4 regions of the Endozoicomonas sp. 8E genome follow, and region 4 is predicted to be linked to each of the others. Evidence: predicted binding sites of a transcription regulator. Region 4 holds the regulator's gene; each other region holds the start of a gene.
The links. The regulator PhoB, encoded in region 4, activates phosphate uptake and scavenging genes when phosphate is short. The targets are predictions, from matches to a motif close to TGTCATANNNNTGTCANA.

Region 1 (2,991 bases), 420 kb from region 4:
CGGTTACCTGACCAACAAAATCGACGATGAAACCTACACCTTTTCAGATGGCAAAGACAGCATTCAGGTAGAGATTGAATCCAGAGACATGCCTCAGGTGCAGATCAACGAAAAGACCAAAGTTAAGATTCTGGGTGAAGTAGAAAGCGGTGCTTTTGAAACAACCGAGATAGAAGTCGAAAAAATCACTGTCATCTGAACAGAGCTTCACTCTAGAAAAGGGTTGCCGGAATTCCTTTGGCAACCCTCAACCCTGTGAAGAGAAAACAATAATAATAGACAAAAAGGAACGTCTAATTAATCCACCTGATACACCAGTGTAGAACCAGAGACTTCATGACCGATAATCAATAAAGGCTTTCCAGTTGGACTGTCAGAGGCTTCCACAAACTTCATGCCTTCCGGAGAAACATCCCCCGCTTTTTCTGGCTCTCTCTCAGTATCGACAGAAAAATCACGGTTGTAGACATAGCTGACAAACTCTGCTTTTGCAGGATGAGTCACATCGTACATCAGGACACCGCCGGTTCGTTCCAGACCAATAAACGCGTACTGACGTCCATCAATCTCGCCCACAGCCAATGCCTCTGGCTCAGGACCTTTGTCGTCACTGCGGTTATCACCTTTGGTTTCTTCGTCATTATTGTTGAAGTGTTTACCCAGCACAGCTGCCGTCACTTCTTCAAAGTCACTGCCTGAGTCATAGACCAACTCACCTGTTTCGTTCCAGATAGAAAATGAGCGTGCTCCGTAGGAGTAAAGTTCTTCAAAATTGCCATCGTTATCCGAATCACCCAGTGTGTTGGTAATTTTCAGGCGAGCCAGCTTTTTCTGGTCCTTGGCTGCTTCAGCGTTAGGATGCTCACGGTCGACCTGAACTTTTTTGGCACGAACTTCTTCTGTGAATCCCAGACAACCGTCTTCGTCATCGTATTTCAACCCACCAGAATCCAGACACTGATCTTCAGAAGCAGTTTTGTACCAATAATCTCTGGCATCACCTTCGTTGGCTGTTACGACATAGGTTTTACCTTCTACGGAATAGGTAGCAATGGTATCTGGCTGATACATACCATAGACACCACTCCATTTCTGGAGGTTCACCCCCCCGTCTTTATTGCTGGCATCCATCGCAAACTGACCATAATCCTTGTAACCAAGGGGAACGATAGAATCAATGCGGGCATTGGCAATATCAACCAGTGCCAGAGCATTGTTTTCCTGCAGAGAGACGTACGCGGTTCTGGAATCATCAGAAACGGCTATGTACTCCGGCTCAAGATCCTGAGCCACAGAGGCATTACGACCAAAAACCCTGACATCCTCTGGCAGCTCGATGTTTCTGGAGTGCCCCTTGTTGAAAGCAGTGAAAGTAGCATGACGTGGTTCTTCCAGTTTGCCTTCCGAGGCAAGCTTGACGACACTCACCGAACCTTCCGGGTCAATTTTGTAATCCGATGAGGGTTCACCTTCGTTCGCTGTCAGCAGGTATTTTCCGTCGGGCGTAAAGGCCACCATATCAGGCAGTGCACCTACAACCTTATAGTCACTGAATACAGCGCCACCTTCGGAATCGAGCTTATAAAGAATAACAACGCCCTTCTTTTGTTTATCACTATTTTCAACAGCCACAGCCAGCAGATCACCATGAACAGAAACGCTATTGGCAGTGCCCAGCTTCATGCCGTCAATACTGGATTCAAGATTGATCTTGCCAACTTTTAACAGATTGGAGTCCATCGTCGGATTAGCCAGTGGCTGACCCTTGAGGGATTTACCGCTGAGAATATCAACGGTTTTATCAAGAGCGTTAACAACATAGATAGACTGACTGGCCTTATGCCAGGCCACAATCTCTGCGGCCCCTTTATGGTAACTGCCAGAAGCATATCGACCGATAGGTTCCATAGTAGGATGGGAAATTTCAGCGTTTTCCTGAACCATTGAACAGCCAGCCAGAATGAAGGGAGCAGCCAGAATGATAGCTTTGCGAGCGAGTTTCAGTTCCATTGAGGTTCCTGATTTTATTCAATTTGATCAGGGCTTTTTATAACGCTTGCAAATGACTGTTTAATGACATTTTTGGCGCAAAGACAGTTGAATTCAATCAACGTAGGCTTTGTTTCGTTCCAGCTTTGGAGAGGCGCTCGCAAAACTGCAATAATTCAAACCTGCCAGCTTAGAAAGCCTCTCTCGTGAGAATATACGCTAGTAGCGTATATTTAATAAATTAAAAGCCTCTTTGTCGAATCCACCATTTTTGCCAGACACCGGGCCGATTACCTGAGCGATGAAGCCTTCCGACTGTTTCAAACCGAGCTGATGGCTAACCCTGGCAAGGGGACATCATCCAAGGCACGGGGGGGATTGCGAAAGGTACGCTTTGCTGGCAAGGGTAAAGGCAGGTGTGGCGGCTTGCGGGTCATTTATTATTATCTGGATGAACATCAACGCTTTTATCTGCTAACCCTGTTCAGCAAAAATGAAATGACAGACCTGACTGCCAGCCAGGGGGGCAACAGTTAAGACTATTTATGGAGGCATGGCACAATGAGCAGTCGTGATTTATTCTCGGAACTCAGCTCAGCCCTTGCTGAAGCCAGGGAGCACTCAGAAGGCAAGTTGACGCTGAGAAGCCATCAGGTAGACGATAAAGGCGAGTTGAGCATCTCACCAGATGAGATTGTCAGTATTCGCGAAACGTTTAATATGTCCAGAGGCGTGTTTGCACGCTTGCTGCATACCTCTGCCCGCACCCTGGAGAACTGGGAGCAAGGGCGCAGTGTACCCAATGGTCAGGCCGTTACCCTGCTAAGGCTGGTACAGCGCCATCCTGAAACTCTTTCGTATATTGCGAGTCTTTGAACAACACTTTCAAGGAATTATGTTGCAATGGTGAGGGCCGGAACAATATCCCTAAAAAACAAACCCGGAGCAAACTCCGGGTTGTTCGCGCTCAGATAATAATCAGACTTCAAGCCTGCTCAGCAG
Region 2 (2,991 bases), 210 kb from region 4:
CGTCCAGGGCTGGTCGTCCCTGCGCCAGCTCTGAACCAACTCTTCGAGGTCGTCAGACTCACGAAGCTTTTCACCGCTGAGATAAATGCCATAACAGATCAACTCGAGAGTATTGCGATAGAGATGACCACACTCCTTGGTAATGGCTCTCAATGCGGTATCGGGATAACTGAGAGTGACCGGGTTCAGGTAAATAGCTCTTTCAACCTTCAAAGATTCATCCCCTGCAAGATTTAACGGAGCCTGCGGTGTGCTCTCGGTAAAGAGCTTCTGTAGCCAATGCACCATTTTATTGAGGAAGGGTAAAAGGGCTATGATACCAATGATGTTGAACAGGCTATGAAAGATGGCCAGCTTCAGGGTGTAATTATTCGCTGCAATACCATAAGCAGAAGCCAGATAGTCTACTGCCCCCATCAGAGGTTTGAGAGCAACAATAGCAATGACAGCCGTGACGACATTAAAAGCAAGGTGGGCAACAGCCAGCCTCTTACCTTCTGCGTTGGCACTGATGGCTCCAAGGATGGCTGTAATGGTGGTGCCAATATTTGAGCCGATGGCCAGGGCCAGGGCATTCTCATAACTGAGCTGACCCGCAGCAAGGGCCGAGAATGTCAAAACCATTGTTGCGTTGGTTGACTGCATAATGATGGTGGCCATCATGCCTAACCCGGTATACACCAGCACCCCCGGAAAACCCTGCATGGCAAATTCAGCCAGGTCAATGGAGCTTTTGAAGGCATCAAAGCCCACCTTCATGTAGTGGATACCGAGGAACAGAAAGCCTATGCCAAGAAGGATGTAGCCTAATCCATTAATATTCTTGTGCTTGTTGGATTTCAGGAGCACTCCTATCACTAACAGGGGCATGGCATAGGTTGACAATTTAACCTTCAAGCCAAAAAGAGCCACCAGCCAGGCACCGGCTGTACTGCCAAGATTAGCACCAAAAATAATCCCGATTCCTGCCGTCAGGCCTATCAGTCCGGCACTGAGAAAGGAAATGACGATAACCGAAACCAGAGAGCTGGATTGCAGAAAAGCGGTGGAAATCACACCAAAGGACAGGCTTTTCCAGACCTTATCGGTGGTTTTCTTGAGCAGGGCTTCAAGAAGCCCTCCGGTATAGACCTTGAAGCCCTGCTCCAGATAAACCATGCCAAACAAAAAAATAGCAACACCAGCCGCTATCTCGCGAAACTCGGGGCTGACCCAGAAACCATAGATCAGCATTACGATGATAGAAGGCAAGAAAAGCCGACTTAACATGCCTGATTGAAAGCTCATAAACATTCCGAACGCTGACTTCATTACCGTCCTTATCGGCGCGTTGGTTCGGACTTTTCAATTAATTTATCTGTAGCAAAACTGTCACTAAAGAGTCAGGACTAGGGCCCGATAATATGGGTTCCCGAGGTTCTACTGCCTGATCAGCGGTATGGAATAGCCTCGCGGATAAAGATGACAGAGATGAGAAACATTCAAAGGGCTGTGACGGCAAGTTTCATAACAGGGAACTTCGTTCAGATGGTTGAGTAACAAGGTTAGGAAGATGGCCGGAAATCTGATAGTGAAAGATCGAATCACCTGCGAGCAGGGGCGATTATATCAATGCCTGCGAAATGGTCGGATCAAGGTACTGATGGACACTGGTGAGGTCAGAGAGTACTTTGCCAAAGATCTGGTGGCTACACTGGCCTCCAGTCCGGTGGCAGAGCTGTCCAAAAGACGTCGTCTGAAGCAGTGACATAATGGACTGAAGTGCACTAATAAATGAAGGCCTGTTTTTTCAGGCCTTTTTTCTGACACTCCCCGCCCTGTCAAAAGTTTACGACGATTTTGCTAATTCGGCTTGTCGCCCGGAAATACCCATGGCGTATTTCATGACTTCCTTTACGGCAGGCTTTGATTTAGCGGCAAGACTCAATGCAACGTTTCTCAAAACCTTCAGGGGCGCACTGTTGTTGCTGAAAGCAAGGTAGAAAGCATCCATAGTACTCATCATCAGTTGATTGTCTCTGCGACGAGCTTTTTCGTAACGCGACAGCACTTTCTGGCTACCCAGTGACTCACCTGTTTGAAAGGCATCAGTCAGTACCTCTGCCAGCCAGGCAACATCCTGAAAGCCCAGATTGACCCCCTGACCCGCAAGAGGGTTGATGGTGTGTGCGGCATCGCCTGCGAGCACTACTCCATTAGTGAAATAGTTCATGGCATGACGACGGGCCAGCGGGAAAGAGCCTCTTTCGTGCAGCTTAACCAACGGTGGTAACTCTTTGGGAAAAGTTGATGACAGTTCTTCCAGAAAGTCACTGTCCGAAAGTTTCATGAGTTTCTGGACATTCTCAGGCAGGTTATACCAGACAATGGAACCATAACTTTTGCTGTCGATATCAGACAGTGGCAGAAAGGCTTCCGGTCCGGTAGGCGTGAAAGCCTGCCAGGTAATGTCCTGCAAGCCCCCTTCAATCTCTACAGTAGCCACCAGACACTGTTGCTCATATTCACGCGTGTCAAGACGAATATTAGCCTGCTCCCTGACCTTGGACTGGGCACCGTCAGCCCCAATAAGCAGATCCGCTTTGAATACACTTCCATCCTGCAGCATGATTTCAGGCTTTTCAGCCTTTAGATTCATACTTTCAATAGTTGCCGGGGCGAACAAGGATACCGACTCTACCTCTTTGAGCCTTTTTAAAAGACCCAGCTGAGTGATGCGATTCTCGACGACAAAACCCAGCTGGTCGTGCCTGATATCTGCTGCGTTGAATACGGTTTGATTAGGACGCTTATCCAGTTCACTGCCGGGCGGAAAGTGCAATTTCTCCCATACAGCCATGCGTCGGTATGGGCACATTCTCATGGCTTGCATGTATGGCCAGACTCCCAGGTTTTTCAGAATCTGCTCCGATGCATAACTCAGTGCCGACACTCTCAGATCCGGCAACTGATCGGGTTTGAATGCTAATGGCAAGGCCCGGTCAAAAACCG
Region 3 (2,991 bases), 500 kb from region 4:
GGAACGAGTTGACTCCCGTCATTCCCGACTTCATTCTCGTCATTCCCGCGAAGGCGGGAATCCACACAGACTCACCACCAGAACCATACTGCCCGATGCCCCCTTGGCCTTGTCATCCCCGAGAAGGCAGAGATCCACCGTTGGCGCTGGATTCCCGCCTTCGCGGGAATGACGACCTCAGAGCATGGGAACGAGCTGTTGGAGTTTTGCGACACCCTCGAAGGCGGGAATCCACACTGACTCACCACCAGAACCCTACTGCCCGGTGCCCCCCTGGCCTTGTCATCCCCGAGAAGGCAGAGATCCACCGTTGGCGCTGGATTCCCGCCTTCGCGGGAATGACGACCTCAGAGCATGGGAACGAGCTGTTGGAGTTTTGCGACACCCTCGAAGGCGGGAATCCACACTGACTCTCCACCAGAACCCCACTGCCCGGTGCCCCCCTGGCCTTGTCATCCCCGAGAAGACAGAGATCCACCGTTGGCGCTGGATTCCCGCCTTCGCGGGAATGACGACCTCAGAGCATGGGAACCAGAGTTTTGCGACACCCTCTAGAAGTACGGGGTTTTACGCTCATTCGATAAATCTTTCCGCATCCCCATCATTTCTTTGCGATATTGACGGTTCTCTTTGGCATCAATGGCGGAATTGACCAGCCCAAAACCACGGGCAAAGCCCCCGGCAAAAGCATCTGTGCTTTGGTAATTCATTTTGATTCCCTTCTGTTATTTGCCTACAGTGGTAGGGCAATGGAGGTGATTTATGGAAAACTTGTATGACACTGATTTCTACACATGGTCTTATCGACAAGCCGAGCTTATCAGGCAAGGCCGTTTCGATGAACTTGATATGGACAACCTGGTCGAGGAAGTTGAGGACATGGGTAGAGCCCGATATCGTTCAGTACAGAGCCGTTTGTCTCAATTACTCATGCACTCGCTTAAATGGCAGATGCAGCGTAAAAAAAATGATTTGCATGAGATGGATCAATGGTTCCGAAGCTGGTCAACCAGTATCAGTAAACAACGTATTGCCATTGAGCATGAGCTTGAAGAAAATCCCGCTCTCAATAGTAAACTGGACGAGATTTTGCCAAAAGCCTATCAGTACGCCCGAAAGCTTGCTGCCAACGAGATGCAGTGCAAACCCGACGCTTTCCCGTCTGAGTGCCCATGGACGTACGAACAAATCATGGCAGAAGACTGGCTGCCGGAGGCTGACGATGACTGATTTATACAAAACCGACTACACCGCCTGGCTAAGCCAGCAACGGGAACTGCTGGCTCAGCGACAATTTCACAAACTCGACATTGACAATCTGTTGGAGGCGATGGATTACGAAATGGGCAGTACCAGAGATACTCTTGAGTCTCATTTATCGGTATTGGTTTTACATCTTCTCAAATACGATTATCAGAAACGGATTCTGAAAGATTTGTGGGTAGAGGATAAGGTTGTCCAGACGTGGATGCCAAGTATCTACAATTCCAGAGCAGCGATTGAAAAGCAAATTTCAAAACACCCTCATTTACAGCCCACGATCGAGGAGTTATTGGCGGGTGCATATTCCGATGCATGTCGGCAAGCAGTTAAGCAGATGAACAATTACGCTCGCAGTGAAAGCCAGAAGCTGAGCAAAAACAGTTTTCCCGACCAATGCCCATGGACCTTTGAACAGATCACAGATGACGACTGGCTGCCCGGCGATTAAAACAACGCAGCAGCCCCAATCCCCGCCCCTTACCAATGATGCCAAAGAACCCGCCCTGGTTCTGGGCACTCTGCTGAACCGCCGCCTGATTGCACAGCCTCCGAAGACCAAGAGTTGGCCATGTTGCAGGTAACTGTCACAGAGTCGACAAAGATCTGTAATATTTTAGTCATTTCTCTCTCGTAGAATCGCGATATCCCTTCTGGTCTTGGCCAGAACAAAATGATTATCCGACTGGAGAGAGCTCCATGAAAAAACACCTGACAGCCCTGGCCCTGGCCCTGGCAACAACTTCGATTTTTAGCGCTTCATCTTTCGCTGCGACCCCTGTAGAGCTGACGGTTTATACAGCTTTTGAGACCGACATTCTGAATCGCTACAAAAAAGCCTTTGAGCAGGACAATCCCGATATCAGCATCAAATGGGTTCGAGACTCTACTGGTATCATGACCGCCAAACTGCTGGCAGAAAAAGATAACAGCAGGGCAGACGTCGTATGGGGTCTGGCCGGTTCCAGCATGGCACTGCTGAAGGACGAAGGCGTACTGGACACCTACAAGCCCAGAGGTCTGGATCAAATCAAGACTCAGCTGGTTGATCCTGATGCCGCCAAAGCCTGGTTTGGCAACCAGGCCTATTTCAATGTCATTTGCTACAACGAAGCGGTAGCTGCGGCCAAAAATCTGCCCAAGCCTCAATCCTGGCAAGACCTGCTTAATCCGGTCTATCAGGGCCAGATTGCCATGCCTAACCCGGCCTCTTCTGGCACTGGCTATATGCAGGTTTCTGCCTGGCTGCAAAGCATGGGCGAAGACCAAGGCTGGGCTTATATGGACAAGCTGAACAACAACATGTCCCAATACACTCACTCAGGCTCCAAGCCCTGTGTTCAGGCCGCCATGGGTGAAGTGGCTATTGGTATTTCCATGGCGGTTCGTGGCGCCCAACTGAAAAGTCAGGGTGCACCACTGGACCTGATTCTTCCCAAAGGTGGCGTTGGCTGGGATGTGGAGTCAGTAGGTCTGGTTGCAGGTACCGATCATGCTGCAGCGGCGAAAAAGCTGGTCGACTGGTCTCTCAGCCAGGAAGCTAATGAGCATTATGTAGAGGCTTACCCCGTTGTCGGTCACAAAGACGTCAGTAAAGAAGTGCCCAACTATCCAGACGTAGAAAGCGCTATGGTGGATCTGGACTTTGGCGAAATGGCCAGTGAGCGTGAGGCTGTGCTCGCTGAATGGTCCAAGCGTTTCGACCATATGTCTGAACCCAAGTCTTGATGC
Region 4 (2,991 bases):
ACAACCAGACTTACACAGAAGCCTCCACAGGCAGAACCGGACAGCCCTTCCGGTTTAGACTTTAAATTCTGGGCTTTAAGTTACTGATAACCAGTTGGTTTTCGATAGCTGTCAGTAAAAGCCGAAGTAAAAATAGAACTGAAAAATAGTTCTGTCAAAAACTCAAACGGAGTCCTTATATCACCCCTCTAAAAGTAGGGAGGCTTACGGCGAAAATGCTAAATATTATGATGCAATTCAGAAAACCAATGGCGGTATCAGCAGTCACTGAAGTCGTTCTGCAACGATTTCCCCGTTTAAAAGATTTTTTACGGCTGGCCCGGCTGGACCGGCCTATTGGTATTTATCTGTTGTTCTGGCCTACTATGTGGGCACTCTGGGTGGCGGCAGAAGGTGTGCCGAGTCTGAAGAATCTGGTGATTTTTTCGGTCGGCGTGGTTTTGATGCGCAGTGCAGGCTGCGTTATTAATGACTTTGCAGACAGGAAAGTGGACGGCCATGTTAAGCGAACACAGCATCGACCGCTGGTAACGGGTAAAATTCAGGAAAAAGAAGCGCTGATTTATTTCTCCGGCATGGTGCTTTTGTCTTTCATTCTCGTACTCTTTACCAATACCCTTACCGTCCAGCTCTCTTTTGCCGGATTTTTGCTGGCCTTGGCTTACCCTTTTGCAAAAAGACACACTCATCTGCCCCAGGTGGTTTTGGGGGCTGCTTTTGGCTGGTCGATCCCCATGGCTTTTGCGGCTCAGAGTGGCGCCTTGGGAAACATCGCCTGGCTGATGTTTCTGGCCAATCTCTTCTGGACGGTGGCTTACGATACTCAATACGCCATGGTGGACCGTGACGATGATCTGAAAGTGGGGATCAAGTCCACAGCCATTCTATTTGGGGAGATGGATAACCTGATCGTAGGTTGCCTGCAGGTACTTACCCTGATGACACTGGCCATGGTAGGCCATCAACTGGAGTCAGGTGCTCTCTATTATCTTTCACTGTTGGCTGTTGCAGCCCTTTTCGTTTATCAGCAATGGTTAACCCATCGTCGTGAGCGTGACGCCTGCTTCAGGGCATTTCTTAATAACCACTGGGTCGGAGCCATTGTATTTGCGGGTCTCGTGTTGAGTTATCTTTGATCTTCAAACTTCAATCTGGCTTGAAGTTTGGTAAGTATTGCTACTTATGGCGGCTGCCGGGACAAATGGCGAAAAGCCTTATCCTGCAGACCCTGAGGGATCTTTTTATTTTTAAGCCGTGATATCAGCCTGGAGTGTGTCATCTGCCTGTAACATTTCAAAGGTGTAATGTCCGGTGTATAGTGCGGTTGATCAAAGTAGTGAGAAACAGCCCTGAGCGATCGGAAGGGTGTTGCCCGAAATATTACCCTCCCGGTAAGCCCCAATGAGCTGTAGCTGATAGACGCCAGAACGTCACCGCCGAAATCGAATCGACAGATAAGATAACAGGTAGAGATTAATGCCAGGAAAGACCATTCTGATCGTAGATGACGAAGCACCGATTCGCGAAATGGTGACCGTTGCTCTGGAAATGGCAGGTTATGACTGTCTTGAGGCAGCAGATGCCAAGGAAGCGCACTCTCTGATTGTGGATAACAAACCCGATCTGATCTTGCTGGACTGGATGTTACCAGATGTCTCCGGAATTGAGCTGGCCCGCCGTCTGAAGCGCAGTGAGCTGACGTCTGAAATACCCATCGTTATGTTGACGGCCAAAGGTGAAGAAGACCACAAAATCCAGGGGCTTGAAACCGGTGCCGATGACTATATCACCAAGCCTTTTTCTCCCCGTGAGCTGGCTGCCCGTTTAAAAGCGGTTCTTCGTCGTACAGGTGGCTTTGATAACCAGTCGCCCATTGTCATCAACGGGTTGGAACTGGACCCTGTCAGTCACAGAGTCTCCATCGATGGCTCACCTGCTGAAATAGGACCTACCGAGTACCGTTTGCTGCAGTTTTTCCTGACGCACCAGGAGCGCGCCTATACCCGTGGGCAGTTGCTGGATCAGGTCTGGGGTGGCAACGTTTATGTGGAAGAGCGAACCGTTGATGTACACATTCGACGCTTGCGTAAAGCCTTAGGTGATAACTATGAAGCCTTTGTGCAAACGGTTCGTGGTACTGGATATCGTTTCTCAACGAGGGTGTAAAACTTTTATGCTCAGCGCTCAGCAGTCATCTGGCCGGGAGTAATATGACAACAATTTCAAAAACTCATTTGCTGAGCCGCCTGATCGCTTACCTGATTGTCGGGTTTTCCCTGGGCTGGTTGTTTGGAGAGCCTTTTTTAGGGCTCTGTGTGGTTATGGGAGGTTATTTTGTCTGGAGCTTCCGTCAACTCTTCAAGCTGCTGGACTGGCTGAATGACCCCAGGGCCAGAAGCAAAGAGCCCCCGGAGAGCAAAGGGTTCTGGGGTGAAATTTTTGATGGCATCTATCGATTGCAGAAACAACACAGTCGTTCCCGGCAAAAGCTGGCCGGAGTGATTGAACGCGTTCAGGAATCAACCGCTGCGCTGAACGACGGTGTTGTGATGATAGATAATCAGAGCAACCTGGAATGGTGGAATCCTGCCGCTGGAATGTTGATGGGGTTTAAGACGCCTGACGATCAGGGGCAGTTGATTACCAACCTGCTACGTGATCCAAGGTTTGCTGACTACTTTGAGCAGGGTGGTTATCAAAAAGCCCTTGAGATCCCCTCTCCAATCAACCCGGACCATCAACTGCAATTTAATGTAACGGTTTATGGCAAAGGCAATCGTCTCATGACCGTCAGAGATGTCACGCGTTTGAATCAGCTGGAAGTCATGAGAAAAGATTTTGTTGCCAATGTATCTCATGAACTGAGAACACCACTGACGGTTGTGTCTGGATACCTCGAAACCATGCTGGACAGTCTGGGCCCGGATTCGGGTTTGCCTCCTGTTTGGGAAAAAGCACTGAACAGGATGCAGGAGCAGTCACTGAGAATGC

Region 1: P6910_RS23630 (choice-of-anchor I family protein) is a predicted target of PhoB. The motif match lies at 2,062-2,079, and genes of this name have one in related genera.
Region 2: P6910_RS26125 (Na/Pi symporter) is a predicted target of PhoB. The motif match lies at 1,359-1,376, and genes of this name have one in related genera.
Region 3: P6910_RS23225 (putative 2-aminoethylphosphonate ABC transporter substrate-binding protein) is a predicted target of PhoB. The motif match lies at 1,868-1,885, and genes of this name have one in related genera.

Annotation. Positions count from the first base shown of each region.
Region 1 is NZ_CP120717.1:6,653,846-6,656,836, forward strand. It holds gene P6910_RS23625 (NirD/YgiW/YdeI family stress tolerance protein) at 1-199, shown strand, start outside; gene P6910_RS23630 (choice-of-anchor I family protein) at 298-2,010, opposite strand; gene P6910_RS23635 (hypothetical protein) at 2,323-2,526, shown strand; gene P6910_RS23640 (helix-turn-helix domain-containing protein) at 2,551-2,865, shown strand; gene nhaA (Na+/H+ antiporter NhaA) at 2,975-2,991, opposite strand, start outside.
Region 2 is NZ_CP120717.1:7,277,918-7,280,908, forward strand. It holds gene P6910_RS26125 (Na/Pi symporter) at 1-1,287, opposite strand, end outside; gene P6910_RS26130 (hypothetical protein) at 1,553-1,747, shown strand; gene P6910_RS26135 (FAD-dependent monooxygenase) at 1,829-2,991, opposite strand, start outside.
Region 3 is NZ_CP120717.1:6,570,825-6,573,815, forward strand. It holds gene P6910_RS23200 (hypothetical protein) at 9-410, shown strand; gene P6910_RS23205 (hypothetical protein) at 355-555, shown strand; gene P6910_RS23210 (hypothetical protein) at 552-710, opposite strand; gene P6910_RS23215 (DUF29 domain-containing protein) at 763-1,230, shown strand; gene P6910_RS23220 (DUF29 domain-containing protein) at 1,223-1,711, shown strand; gene P6910_RS23225 (putative 2-aminoethylphosphonate ABC transporter substrate-binding protein) at 1,960-2,988, shown strand.
Region 4 is NZ_CP120717.1:7,071,251-7,074,241, reverse strand. It holds gene ubiA (4-hydroxybenzoate octaprenyltransferase) at 249-1,136, shown strand; gene phoB (phosphate regulon transcriptional regulator PhoB) at 1,477-2,166, shown strand; gene phoR (phosphate regulon sensor histidine kinase PhoR) at 2,211-2,991, shown strand, end outside.